One region of the Prevotella sp. FD3004 genome, then DNA from elsewhere that is predicted to be linked to it. Evidence: riboswitches for the same ligand, from Rfam matches in the RefSeq annotation. Region 1 holds a riboswitch; the other holds the start of a gene.
What was found. Region 1 has a riboswitch for cobalamin ahead of T325_RS05750 (tRNA threonylcarbamoyladenosine dehydratase). Riboswitches for the same ligand answer to the same signal wherever they lie in the genome.

Region 1 (6,779 bases):
CGATGTCATGCAGAGACTCTTCGCATTCTTCGATGAAGAGGATGATGTCCTGATTGTGCGACAACTGGAACTTGGTGCCCGCAATGGCAGCATAGCTGGCAAGGTTGCCCCCGACAAGTATGCCCTCGGCGTGACCATATCGGTTATTAGCATTGGTAGGAATCTGATATTGCGGCAGTTTTCCAAACAACAGGTCACGGATAAGAGCTGTCGACAGGTCTTGATGACTGCCGATGTGAGAAGCCATAGGGCCGTGAATACACATCACGCCCGCACCAGTAAGCGCATAAAGCAATGTGGTGATGTCACCATGGCCGATCAGCCACTTAGGGTGTTGCTGGTAGAACTCAGGAGGAATACGGTTCAACAGATGGATAGAACCGTAGCCGCCACGTGTACAGATAACCGCCTTGATGCGCTCGTTCTCGAATGCCCATCGCAGGTCGGCAGCTCGCTCGTCGGCAGTACCGGCATAGGCTTCAACATTCAGACAGGTGGTATTAGGTCCGATGACAGGGCGAAGGCCCCAATTCTCGATGACAGCCGCAGCATGCAGAATGGTTTCCTCTGCCATCCAATAGGCCGGGGAAATAAGCGCCACTTCATCGCCTTCCTTTAAAAATGGAGGTTGAACATACTCAACATCATGGTATAACACCTCTTTCAGAGATCTTTCAATTGTTTCAGTCATTTCGAATAATTTGTATTTGGCGCAAAGATAGCTATTTATTTCGAGATTTGCAATCGTTTTCTTTAAAAAACGAGTAGGTCATTAACATTTTTTATGCGTCATATAGCGACATACCATATTTATGGTATATGAAATCCCATACTCGGGGGATTGTGGGAATGAAAAGAATGTCGTACCTTTGCACCATCGAATTAAAAGAAAAGTTTTTAGATTAATAATTAATAATAAATAATAAGGTAAGGATTATGAGTAAGATTGCAAAACAGCTGACCGAGCTCGTCGGCAACACCCCACTTTTGGAGCTCAACAAGTATTCACAGGCTAAGGGACTTGAGACACCCGTGATAGCCAAAGTAGAGTTTTTCAACCCCGGCGGTAGCGTAAAGGACCGTATAGCACTGGCCATGATTGAGGATGCAGAAGAGAGAGGGCTGCTGAAGCCTGGCGCCACCATCATCGAGCCAACAAGTGGAAATACGGGTGTAGGACTGGCACTGGTATCAGCCGTCAAGGGCTACCGACTAATCCTTACCATGCCTGAGACCATGAGTGTGGAGCGTCGTAATCTGGTAAAGGCTTACGGTGCTGAAGTACGCCTCACCTCTGGAAAAGACGGTATGCCAGGTGCCATCCGTGCCGCTGAGGAGCTGCGTGACTCTATCCCTGGAGCCGTGATTCTGCAGCAGTTTGAGAATGCCGCAAACCCCGCTAAGCACTATGCAACAACAGGGCCTGAGATTTGGCGCGACACCGACGGACAGGTAGATATCTTCATCGGCGGAGTAGGTACTGGTGGCACAATCAGCGGTACTGGTAAGTACCTGAAGGAACAGAACCCCAACGTAAAAGTGATAGCCGTAGAGCCAAAGGCCTCACCCGTACTGAACGGCGGTCAGAGCGGTCCTCACAAGATTCAGGGTATCGGTGCAGGCTTCGTGCCCAAGACTTACGATGCCGAGGTAATCGATGAGGTGTTTGACGTAGAGAACGATGACGCCATCCGTACCGGTCGTGAGATAGCTCAGCAGGAGGGTCTGCTGGTAGGTATCAGCGCTGGTGCTGCTCTCTATGCAGCCACAGAGATTGCCAAGCGTCCGGAGAACAAGGGTAAGAAAATTGTGGTGTTGCTGCCCGATACCGGCGAGCGCTACCTGTCGACGGTGCTCTACGCCTTTGAGGACTATCCCTTGTAAATATCCTCTATCACAAGGGCGCTCAGCGTAAAGCCGAAGACGGCGGTGATGTGAACCACAGAGCCGTTTACTTGAGCCTTCGTAGGACATTGTTCTGTGGTATGGCCCAGATTGGTCAGGAGCTCATCGCTGTAGACACACTGGAACTTGCGCTTGGGAAACTGCTGTTTCGACTTGAACTTCTTTCTCAGCGCACGTGCCAGTGGATCGCCCTGAACTTTCCAGAATTCAGTCACTTTGATGCGGGTAGGATCCATCTTCAGCGCCGCCCCCATCGATGAGTATAGCTTTGCTTTTGTCTGACAAGCCGTCAGAATGAGCAAAGCTTTATCTTTCAATGAGTCGATGGCATCGATAATATAGTCATAGTCATCAAGGCTGAACTCTTCAACCGTCTCTTGCGTGAAAAACTTCTGCAGCGCCGTAATCTCAGCCTCAGGGTTGATGGTGAGTAGACGCTCCTTCAACACCTCAACCTTTGGCAGTCCGACAGTCTGGGTGGTAGCCATCAGCTGGCGGTTGATATTAGTGGAACACACACAGTCGCTATCTACGATGGTCAGCTGGTGGATACCGCTGCGCACAAGTCCCTCTGCACACCACGAACCGACACCACCGACACCGAACACGATTACGCGTTTCCGCGCAATACGCTCCATTGCGTCAGGGCCCAGAAGCAGTTCCGAGCGGCTGAAATTATCATGGTAAAGCCCCATCATTCAGTTACATTTATTAATGACAATACTAAATTACGGGTGCAAATTTAGTTAAAATCCACCGGTATTCATTCTTTTATCCGAAGGATTTAATAAGTTTTAATTAAGCCTTGTGGTTATAGTATCTGATAAGGAGAGCTACACCAAGGAAACTCAATAGGAACTCAAGGGCCACAATACCAATGTACGTCATAACAATAAAGTTTAAAGCAACACGACATCTGCCGTGCTTTGACGACAAACCGAGCGTGTTGTGGTTATCCACTAAAAGTTACTTGCGCGTCACACCCTTACATCGAGAGCATTCAGCATATAACCGAAAAAGGCTGGTCTTCAGACTTTCCTCCACTCTCAAGCGCCTTCTCACCCAAGTGGGCAATGGCATATATTGCTTAAGAGCCATAATGGAGTTCACTGCTGCGGGACAGTCGGAGATTCACACTCACATTCCCAATTAATCGCGGCTAAGCGAACCTTTACGGGCAACGCATCTCTGTATTGCGCTACAAAGATACGACTATTTTCTGAAACCCGATGTTTTTTCTGAAAAAATCACACGCGGATAACGTTTTTTATACGTCGACGGTACCCGAATACCTAGAAATGATTAATCTGTTTTTGAGCATATTAGGCGGGCGAAGTGCTTAAAACACCGCGTTTTAGGTATTGTGGAATCCAAGGATTCGCCGTACCTTTGCAGCCGGATAAATGATAGTAAAAATGACGAGAACAACAAAGACTATTCCTACAGAGATGAAGGTGCTGATGAACCACATCTACGAACTCAATAAAGGCGTGCGCCAGATGGTGCTGTTCACATGTAACAAGCGCTACGGCGAGCAAGCCGTTTCTCGCTTGGAGAGCCAAGGCATTCCTTATGTGCTTCAGCCTGCCGGACAGAAGAACCTGAACGTCTATTTCGGGCGCCGCGAGTGCCTGGATGCCATCCGACTCATCGTCACCCGTCCGCTCAACCAGCTCACGCCCGAGGAAGACTTCATTCTCGGTGCCATGCTGGGCTATGACATCTGCGCCCAGTGTGAGCGATACTGCAAGCGTAAGGGTGAATGCAAGTGTGAGGGCGACTGCATCAATAAGAATTAAGTTACATATATAATATAAACAGTAGAATGAATACAACAATTGTTATCTTTGGTTCCTCAACAGGAACATGTGAGGCTATCGCAGAAAAGATTGCCTCGAAACTGGGCTGCGAGGCCGTAAACGTACAGGACCTTACAGCCGACATCGTCAACAACAACCAGAACCTGATTCTCGGTACATCCACATGGGGCGCCGGAGAGCTACAGGACGACTGGTACGACGGTCTGAAGACCCTTCAGAATGCCGACCTTAGCGGTAAGACTATCGCTTTCTTCGGCTGTGGCGACTGCTCTTCCTACAGCGACACTTTCGTAGGCGGCATGGGAGAGCTTTACAATGGCATTAAATCGAGCGGTGCCCACTTCATCGGCAGTGTCGACACCGACGGATATACCTTTGATGACTCCGAAGCCGTAATCGACGGTAAGTTCATCGGCCTGCCCCTCGACGACATCAACGAGGACGACAAGACCGACAACCGCATCGACGCCTGGCTGGCCGCCATCTCTCCCGCACTTTAGTTTAAAATGAGTTCATAAAGTATTTGTTTAGTTTGATTAGAGGGCTTGCCGTGAGGTAAGCCCTTTATGCAGGACATTTTATTTTTTCTAAATTATCATAGATATGAAAACAACCAACTATCGTGGCATCATAGGATTCACCGTCCTGTATGCCGTAACATCATTCGCGTGTGCATTCACAGGTTTCATTCACCCCTGGTGCTGGATCGTGGCTTTCCCGGCCCTCGCCGCCCTTCTTGGCGCCTACTCTTACTGCGAGGTGGCCGTCAGATGGCGTAAGTTCGGCGTAGGCACGCTGCTGTCTGTAGTGCTTGGAGGCTTTCTGCTGGCTATGGGCGAGTGCGACCTTACTCAGTCCGGACTGATGGTCGTGGCGGGTATCGTTTCCGACGGCGTACGTCTGTCGCTCGGCAACGATGACATCCAGTCGCTCCGTTTCTCCTACCCCATTCTCTCTGTCGGACTTATCGCATGGATCATGAAGTTGTGGACCGATACGGAGTGGTATATCCAAGGTGCAACCGAAGAGCTCAATGCGGCCTATGCTCAGGGGCTTGAGCAGCTTTCAGGCGTATGGGGCCTGGCTCTCGCAATAGCCGCCACCGCCATTGCAGCCTATTTAGGCGTCAGAATCCGCCTGCGCCTGGTATAGCTTTGCCACAAGGGCACCACTGATATTGTGCCACACGCTGAACACTGCGCCTGGTATCGTGGCAAGCGGATAGGCTGCGAAATGAAGCACCGCCAGCGACGATGCCAGGCCGCTGTTCTGCATACCCACCTCGACACTCAGTGCCACGCATTTGGGCCTTTGCAGATGCAATAGCCGTCCCACGAGGTAGCCGATGGAGAGCCCCAGCAGATTATGAGCCACGACGACCAGCACCACCAGCAGCCCGCCGACGAGAAGGCGCTCGGCATTGTGCGACACGATGACACCAACCACCAGCGCAATCACCACCGACGAGAAGGCAGGCAGATAGGGCGTCACGGCCTTGGTGAGCTGAGGCAGATAGCGCTGGCACAACAGACCCACGACGATAGGAGCAATCACCACATAGACAATGCTCAGAAGCATGCCCATGGTGTCAACCCCGACCATCGTTCCAGCCATCAGCCACACCAGCAGAGGCGTCATGACGGGTGCCAGCAGTGTTGATACGGCCGTCATACCAACCGAGAGCGCCAAGTCGCCCTTGGCCAGATAGGTGATGACGTTCGAAGCCGTGCCACCAGGACAGCAGCCCACAAGAATCACGCCCAGTGCCAGCTCTTCCGGCAGCGAGAACAGCCATGTCAGCGCAAAGGCAAGCAGAGGCATCACCGTAAACTGCGCCAGGCATCCCGTCAGAATATCCTTCGGTCGGCTCAGCACAATCCTGAAATCGCGGGGCGAAAGCGTCAGACCCATGCCGAACATAATGACTCCCAACATGGGATTGATGGCCCACGTACTAATCCACGCAAACGACGACGGCACCAGCAACGACAAAGCAGCAACCGCCAGCACCATCAAGCCCATCCAGCGGGCTATGAAATCACACACCTTCTTCATCATAACGGCGGCAAAGATAGTCATTTTCCTGCCCATTCCCGCTATTTCTGCGAGAAAAATCCCGATTCTGCAGAAAAAAATACGGAGAGTCCCAAGGCTGAGACTCCCCGCAGGTCCTCCGAGAGAGAGAGGCATATATAAATAGCAAACAAAACCGTTCACTTATCTGTGCGGACCGTGATGGCGCGGCTCATGACGGTGGTGAGGTGCATGGCGCGGATCATGACGGTGGTGAGGCTTCGGATGGTGGTTGTAGAAGTGGCCCCTCTTGTAGTGAGCGTAAACCGCAAACGCCCATCTGCCCGACTTCCACATTACGGGACGATAGAAGTGGTTCAGCCCCCTATACCTGTCGTACTGCCATGGTGTGAGCACGCAGCGCAGTTTAGCGTCTCGGCGGTCCCACCAGCTGCCATACACGTCGCTGCGGCTGTTGAGACTCATCATATAGTCGAGGTTTATATCATACACGTCGTCGTACTGTGCAGGCGTGAGGTTCAGCTCGTAAGCCATCTTGTCGCTCAGAAACAGAGCCTCTTTCTTGGCTGTCTTGTAGCTCATCGCATTGGCCGTGACGGTCATCACCATCATCATCGCCATCAACATCATTTTCTTCATAACCTTTATCTCCTATACTTTAAAAGTTCAACATTTGTTTCTTGTTTACATCGGCAAAGGTCGCAACTTTCGGTTTAGAAAACAAAGGAATATTCCTAATTCAGACGGGTGATTTCCCTATTTCGCGGTAGGGAAATCAGAATTTCGAGGTGACAGACCATGAAAAAACAGGTTTCGAAAGGCGTTTTCTGACACATTTTTCGTATATTTGCACCCAGCTTTACGATACATATAAAAAGAAACAGACAGGAATTATGAAAGAAAAGATTCAAACCGGCGCCGGCAAGGCACCGGCGGCCATCGGCCCATACAGCCAGGCAATCCGAGTGGGCAGCCTCATCTACACCTCTGGTCAGATACCCATCAACCCCGCCACCGGCG
Region 2 (6,779 bases), on a different contig from region 1:
AGGAGAAGGAGGTAACGGATAAGTGCATTTTTTCATAGGCAATAAAGAGGAACGCTTAGCAAAGCGCCTTCAGGGTGGTGAAAAAGACGCCCTGAAGGACTTTTATTCGCTCTATGCTGAATATCTCACTGCTGTCTGTGCCCGTTATGTAACTGATGAGGAGGACCTGAAGGATGTGTTTCAGGATGCTCTCGTGCAGATACTATCCCATATCAGAGAATTCAACTATCGTGGGGCGGGATCGCTTCAAGCCTGGGTGTCGAGAATAGCGGTAAACCAATCGCTCAAATACCTGAAGGAACGCCATCAGAAGGAGTTGGCACGACTCTCGTGGGATGTGCCTGACGAGGAAGAAAACGACGACCCGCCCATCAGTGACATACCGCCAGAGGTGCTTCAGGAAATGATCAGGCAACTGCCTACGGGCTATAGAACGGTATTCAACCTCTATGTGTTTGAGAACAAAAGTCATCAGGAAATAGCTCAGATCTTAGGTATCAGCACCAACACCTCGTGTTCTCAGTTCAGCAGGGCCAAAAACCTGTTAGTAAAAAAGATTACAGCGTATAACAACTCAAAACAGCAACCGCGATGAAAGAACAAACAAAAAAGGAAATACAGCAGAAGTTGGCCGACTACAGACAGCCAGCTCCTGAGGTGTCGTGGGCTGAACTTGAGAAAGCCTTAGCGGCTAATAGGAAGGCAAAGGCTGTTGTAATGTGGCCCAAGCGACTAGCTGCGGCAGCAGTCGTATTGCTGATGGTGGGCTTTGGATGGCACTTGTTTAAGACGGAGTCCACCCGTGAATTGTCTCAGACGGCAAAGGTGGAAACGACGATACCTATGATACAGAAGTCTGTTCAAAATCCTACAGACCAACAGACGTCAGATAAAACGGTGGTTGAAAAGCTTATAACCTCGGTAAAGACCAGAATGGCGGCAGTGGCTGTAGAGTCGCAAACGGATGGAAATATGCCTATAACGGCGCAAGAAACGTATGGGGAACCTGCTACGGTAGAAAAGCAGGAACCTGTTGCTGACGAGACTTCTGCTCATAATGGTGAGCCAACAAAGGTTGAGAAGCCCAAGTTGGAACCTCAGCGTAGTATCTTCTCGAAAGATTTTCGCCAACCGAATCGTTCGTATGAACATCGCTTGACGGCTCAGGTATATATGTCTAATTCAATGTCGGGTAGTATTAGCGCTAATGCCATAACTCCACAGATGCGGGCTGCAAATACATATGGTACTAATGAGAAAGAATTTGAAGAGGTCTATGGGGTGCTTCTGGAGCAACAAACGGCTATTGACGAGCATATAGACCACCATCAGCCTGTCAGGTTTGGCGTGTCTGTGCGCTATCAACTCAGCAATCGCTGGAGCGTAGAGAGCGGACTGATGTATAGTTATCTCTCGTCAGACATCACTCGCAAAACCAATGGTTATAGCTACGACATCAATCAAAAGCTCTCGTATGTGGGTGTGCCTGTGGGGGTGAACTATCAGCTGCTCAGTAGCAAGCGTCTGGGTGTTTATGCCTCTGCTGGTGGTATCGTCGAGAAGATGGTGAAGGGCAGTCAGACCTCGCAAACGGTGGTAAATGGCCAAAAGGAGCCAGAGCATACTGAGGATGTGAGCATCCGTCCTCTTCAGGTATCACTTACTTGTGGCGTAGGTGTGGAGTATAAGGCAGACCGCATATTGAGCATTTATGCTGAGCCGGGGCTTACCTATCATTTTGATAACCACAGCGTTGTGCCGACATTCTATCAAGACAAACCATTAGGGTTTAATCTGAATGTGGGATTAAGGTTTAATATTGGTAAATAACAAAAATGGGACTTAAAGTTTGTGAGTCCCATTTTTTATGCTTATTTTTGCATCAGAAATAAAAACTTAGAACCAATGAAACCTGGATTCATGATAGCGGCAACCAGTAGTGGCTCAGGTAAGACGACCTTTGCCAGAGGACTAATGACGTTGCTGACAAAAAAAGGCTACAAAGTGCAGCCCTTTAAGTGTGGTCCTGATTATATCGATACGAAATTCCATGACATGGCCTGCGGGCGTAAGAGTATCAATCTTGACACTTTCATGGCCTCGAAAGCTCACGTTAAGGCACTTTATAACCATTATGGAGCCGATGCCGATATCAATGTCGTCGAGGGTATGATGGGACTATTCGATGGCTATGATCGCGATCTTGGTTCGTCAGCAGAGATTGCGAGCGTGATAGGTCTGCCTATTGTTCTGGTTGTCGACGCCAAGTCGGCAGCCTATTCTACAGCCGCCTTGCTATCTGGTTTTATGAATTTTAAGGAAGATGTCAATATTGCAGGCGTATTATTTAATAAGGTCGGCTCAGTGCGACACTATGAGATGCTGAAGCAGGTGTGTAGTGATTTAGGTACATATTGTTATGGTTATCTGCCCAATCAGTCGTCATTAGAACTGAACTCCAGATATTTGGGTCTCGACTTCTCTGAAAAAGCAGAAAGTGACACCTTGATACAATTATTAGAGGAACATGTGGATTGGAAGGCACTTTTAAAACTTGTGCCTGATTCATCTGGTGAGGATGAAACTATATATACGGATTTCTTAAAAAGAGGACGAGTTCTGATGGCTCAAAATAACGAATCATTTAGTTTCGTTTACCAAGAAAAACTTGACGGCTTTGAAAGCGTATCGACGTTTGATCCTGAAACGGAAGTGCCGCAATTAGAGAATATCGATTTGCTCTATCTGCCAGGAGGGTATCCAGAGAAACATGCTGAAGCGTTGTCACGTAATGAGGCTGCCCGTAAGGCCATCAAAGATTTTGCCGAGCATGGCGGTAAAATTGTTGCCGAGTGTGGTGGAATGATGTATTTGTGTGATAAAATATTAACAGACAGTGGCGACTATCCTATGTGTGGCGTGTTGCCATATGTGATTACATCTCGTCAGCAAGACCGCAAATTATCGCTTGGCTATCGTCAGTTTACCCTCGATGGCAAGATATATCATGGGCATGAGTTCCATTATAGCCAGTTCTTAGGCGAGATACCAAAGTCAGTGGTGCAGGTTTATAATGCAAAAGGTGAACCAGTGTCAACACCAGTGCTCAGAATCAAGAACGTGTTAGCAAGTTATACACATATTTATTAAAAAAATGAGACTCAAAGTTTGTGAGTCTCGTTTTTTTTCGTACCTTTGCCCCAAAAATGAGGCAATTTGGTGGCTGATGCCGCCTGATGTAAGGGAATCCGGTGAGAGTCCGGAACTGTACCTGCAGCTGTAATCTCCCTTTGAAAGATTTGTCTGTATAATGCCACTGAACTTAAGTTCGGGAAGGTAAGACAGATTGGGGAAAGTCAGAAGACCTGCCTGAAAATTTGATGATACGCACCTTTCAGGAGTTAGGGGTGTGGAAAGACAGAATGATGAGAATAATATTAGCTGTTAGCTTCTGGCTATTGGCCATTGGGGTGTATGCTCAGACAGACATCTGGCGCCAGGACAGCGTACAGGAAGTGGTGGTGACGGGTACTGGTACACAGCACCTGTTAAAAGACGCACCCGTACAAACAGAGGTGATCAGCCATCGTCAGCTTCAACAATATGCGGGTCGCTCAATAGAGGATATTCTTTCGGGCCTCACGGCCTCGTTTGATTTCAGCGAGAACGATATGGGGTCGCACTTACAGATGAACGGCTTGGGAAACTCATATGTACTGATTCTGATAGATGGTCATCGACTTTATGGTGATAATGGAGGCGAGAACGATCTAGCTCTCATTGATCCGCATAACATTGAGAAGATTGAGATTGTAAAAGGCGCATCGAGTGCGCTCTATGGTAGCGATGCCATCGCGGGTGTGATAAATATCATTACGCGTAAACATCGCGAGAAAGGATTGATGTTCGAGAATACCACAAGGGTAGGGAACTATGGCGATATTCGTCAGCACGATGGCTTTGCCTTGAATTTCGGGAAACTCTCGAGTTACACAAATTTCCAGCTTCAGCACTCCGACGGATGGCAGAATACCAGTGAGGAGGCTCCCTCACAGACTGAATACCATATCACCGACTCAAGAAACAAGACGGTGAACCGTCACACCAACTGGCAGATTGCAGAGAGACTGACTTATCAGTTGACACCTCAGATAGAACTCTATGCTGATGGAAGCATTTATTGGAAGCGAATCTATCGCCCCTGTGGTCATCATCCAGGGGTTGATGTGAAGACATGGGATTTGCAGTATAACAACGCATCGGCTTCGGTAGGAGGAAAATGGAAATTACACTCGATATTCAATCGCTCGCAAGCTGAGAATGCTACAGATTATATCACTCTTGATGTAGATTGGAAGAAGCATGCCTATCACTATGCCTATACCGACACCACGCTGACGGATGGTTACGTGAATGGCCGATTTACCAACTATTTCCCATATTTCCCTGGCGACAAAGAGTTGCAGAGTGATCAGCGACTGACAAATGTACAACTGAAAGGTGTTTTTGAGTTGCCTTATGAACAGCGTCTGAGTGCAGGATTAGAGTATCGTTATGACTGGTTGAAGGCCCCCATGCGAGTGGCTGGTGGTAAGGCTACGGATAATACACAAGCCGTCTACGTGCAGGATGAACTGGAGATTCTCAACCCGCTCTATATCACAGCTGGTTTACGACTCACGCGGAATGAAGGCTTTGGTACTCGTCTCACACCCAAAGTTTCCGCTATGCTGAAACTCGGCGACCTGCGCCTTCGTACTACATGGAGCCAGGGTTACAAGACGCCGACACCCAAAGAACTGCACTATCAGTATATCAAGAATATGAACGGTGTGTATCTCTATCTGGGTAATGAAGATTTGAAGGCACAGACGTCGAACTACTTCGGAGTGAGTGCTGAATATACTGTAGGATATCTGACCCTGACCATTGCTCCCTATTATAATAAAGTGAACGATATGATTACGCTCGTCACTATTCCGACAAAAGAGGCTCCTGGTGAGTTGATTATGAAATACGACCCCATCCGTGTGCGTCAGTATCAGAATATGGAAGATGCTCAGACCTGTGGCGTTGATTTCACCATGCGTTATCAGGGACGTCATTTTACTGTTGGAGGTTCATATAGCTACCTTGATACCAAGGCCAATCAATATGACTCTGAAAATGATGTAATGAATAAAGTGACTATCGATGGAATGGCGCATCATAAAGCAAATGTCTATGCCACTTGGAATCACGACTTCTCGAAGCGCTATCAGCTTGGTATCGGACTTTACGGACGTATGTCGAGCAAACGCTACTATCAGATAGACGGCAATGGCAAGGGGTATCAGTTGTGGCGTATTTCAACCAGTCATCAGATTGGTAAACACGTGCGCATAGAAGCTGGTATGGACAATATTCTTGACTATGTAGATCGTGTGCCCCACGGATTGCATCTGGGTACTACAACGTCAGGCAGAACGATGTATGCCTCGCTTACAGTCCGTTTCAATGAAGGCAAGAAACTTACAAACAAATATAATTCAAACTTTAATTCAAACAACAATGAACAAGATTAAGTTTTTGATGCTGGCCATGATGGCTTTCGTTGCCAGCGCAACGTTCACCGCTTGTAACGATGACGACGACAACAAGACGCAGTCGAATTACGAGAAGTATCAACAGGCTGTCAACGAGACCGTAAAGACTCAGAAAAGCAGTAACAAGGTGATTCTGCTAGTAGCCTTCGGTTCTACCTGGGAGCAGGCCTACGACACCTTCGACAAAGTTGTTGAAGATTACAAAGCAAACTTCTCAGGATGGGATGTATATCTCTCCTTCTCTTCAGCCATCTGTATCAACAACGCCCGTGCCGGTGAAAATGTTGATCCTAAGGATTATTACGATCCTGAGCACTGGCTCACCGCAATCGGTCTGGCAGGCTATCAGCAGGTTGTTGTTCAGTCGTTGCAGGTCATCCCAGGCGAGGAGTACCGTCGTGTTCGCGACTCTTACGTAAAGGACTTCATGAACAACCGCAATGGCGACTTCACGGATGAGTACATGAAGAGTCTTGATTTGAATGTGGTTGTTGGAACTCCGCTGATGGCTGAGGAGAGCGATGCTCAGATTTTGGCAACTACGCTGAACAATGAAGCCGATGTGAAGGCTGCTGTGGCTCAGGGCATCGTTGCTTTTATGGGTCATGGTAATCCTGAGGGTTACGACTACTATGGTGGTAACGTGCGCTACTTGCAGCTTGAGAATTATCTGCGTGCCATCAACACCAACTATTATGTGGGCACCGTTGATATGGAGGATACATACGTAGACAATGTGCTTGAGCACGTGGCTGGTGGTAAGTTCGATATCGCAGTTGGCGATGTAACCGTTACGATGAACTATACTGCCAACGATGCCAAGAAGGCCCAGCTCTATCCGCTGATGTCAATCGCAGGTGACCATGCTCACAACGATATGGCTGATGATGAGGACGACGAGAGCTGGTATAGTATGTTTAATGCCGCTGGTATCGCTACCGAGGCTTACGAGACCAACTACACCGAGGCTTGTTGGAAGAAGTATAAGAGTGGTGAGGAGTATATCCCTGGATTGGCAGAGCGTAGTGCTGTTCGTAAATTGTGGATGAGCCACACTCGCGAGGCTATTGCCAAGTTGGGTACGGAGGCTGCACTGTCAACTCCAACAACAGCTCCAGAAGAATAATCAGACTCTCTTTTTCTGAATACACGTAATGAATAAGAAACTTTTATCTCTATTGGTGGCACTCCTTT

Region 2: another riboswitch for cobalamin. It lies ahead of T325_RS05390 (TonB-dependent receptor plug domain-containing protein); the one in region 1 lies ahead of T325_RS05750 (tRNA threonylcarbamoyladenosine dehydratase).

What each region holds. Positions count from the first base shown of each region.
Region 1 covers NZ_JQKR01000014.1:38,043-44,821, forward strand. The annotation lists gene T325_RS05740 (S66 peptidase family protein) at 1-691, opposite strand, end outside; gene cysK (cysteine synthase A) at 937-1,884, shown strand; gene T325_RS05750 (tRNA threonylcarbamoyladenosine dehydratase) at 1,872-2,600, opposite strand; cobalamin riboswitch at 2,907-3,093, opposite strand; gene T325_RS05755 (DUF2023 family protein) at 3,321-3,704, shown strand; gene fldA (flavodoxin FldA) at 3,731-4,225, shown strand; gene T325_RS05765 (MptD family putative ECF transporter S component) at 4,329-4,877, shown strand; gene T325_RS05770 (bile acid:sodium symporter family protein) at 4,845-5,780, opposite strand; gene T325_RS05775 (hypothetical protein) at 5,943-6,398, opposite strand; gene T325_RS05780 (RidA family protein) at 6,653-6,779, shown strand, end outside.
Region 2 covers NZ_JQKR01000013.1:168,698-175,476, reverse strand. The annotation lists gene T325_RS05410 (NigD1/NigD2 family lipoprotein) at 1-2, shown strand, start outside; gene T325_RS05405 (RNA polymerase sigma factor) at 23-595, shown strand; gene T325_RS05400 (porin family protein) at 592-1,830, shown strand; gene T325_RS05395 (cobyrinate a,c-diamide synthase) at 1,906-3,150, shown strand; cobalamin riboswitch at 3,201-3,388, shown strand; gene T325_RS05390 (TonB-dependent receptor plug domain-containing protein) at 3,423-5,564, shown strand; gene T325_RS05385 (sirohydrochlorin cobaltochelatase) at 5,551-6,711, shown strand; gene T325_RS05380 (TonB-dependent receptor plug domain-containing protein) at 6,740-6,779, shown strand, end outside.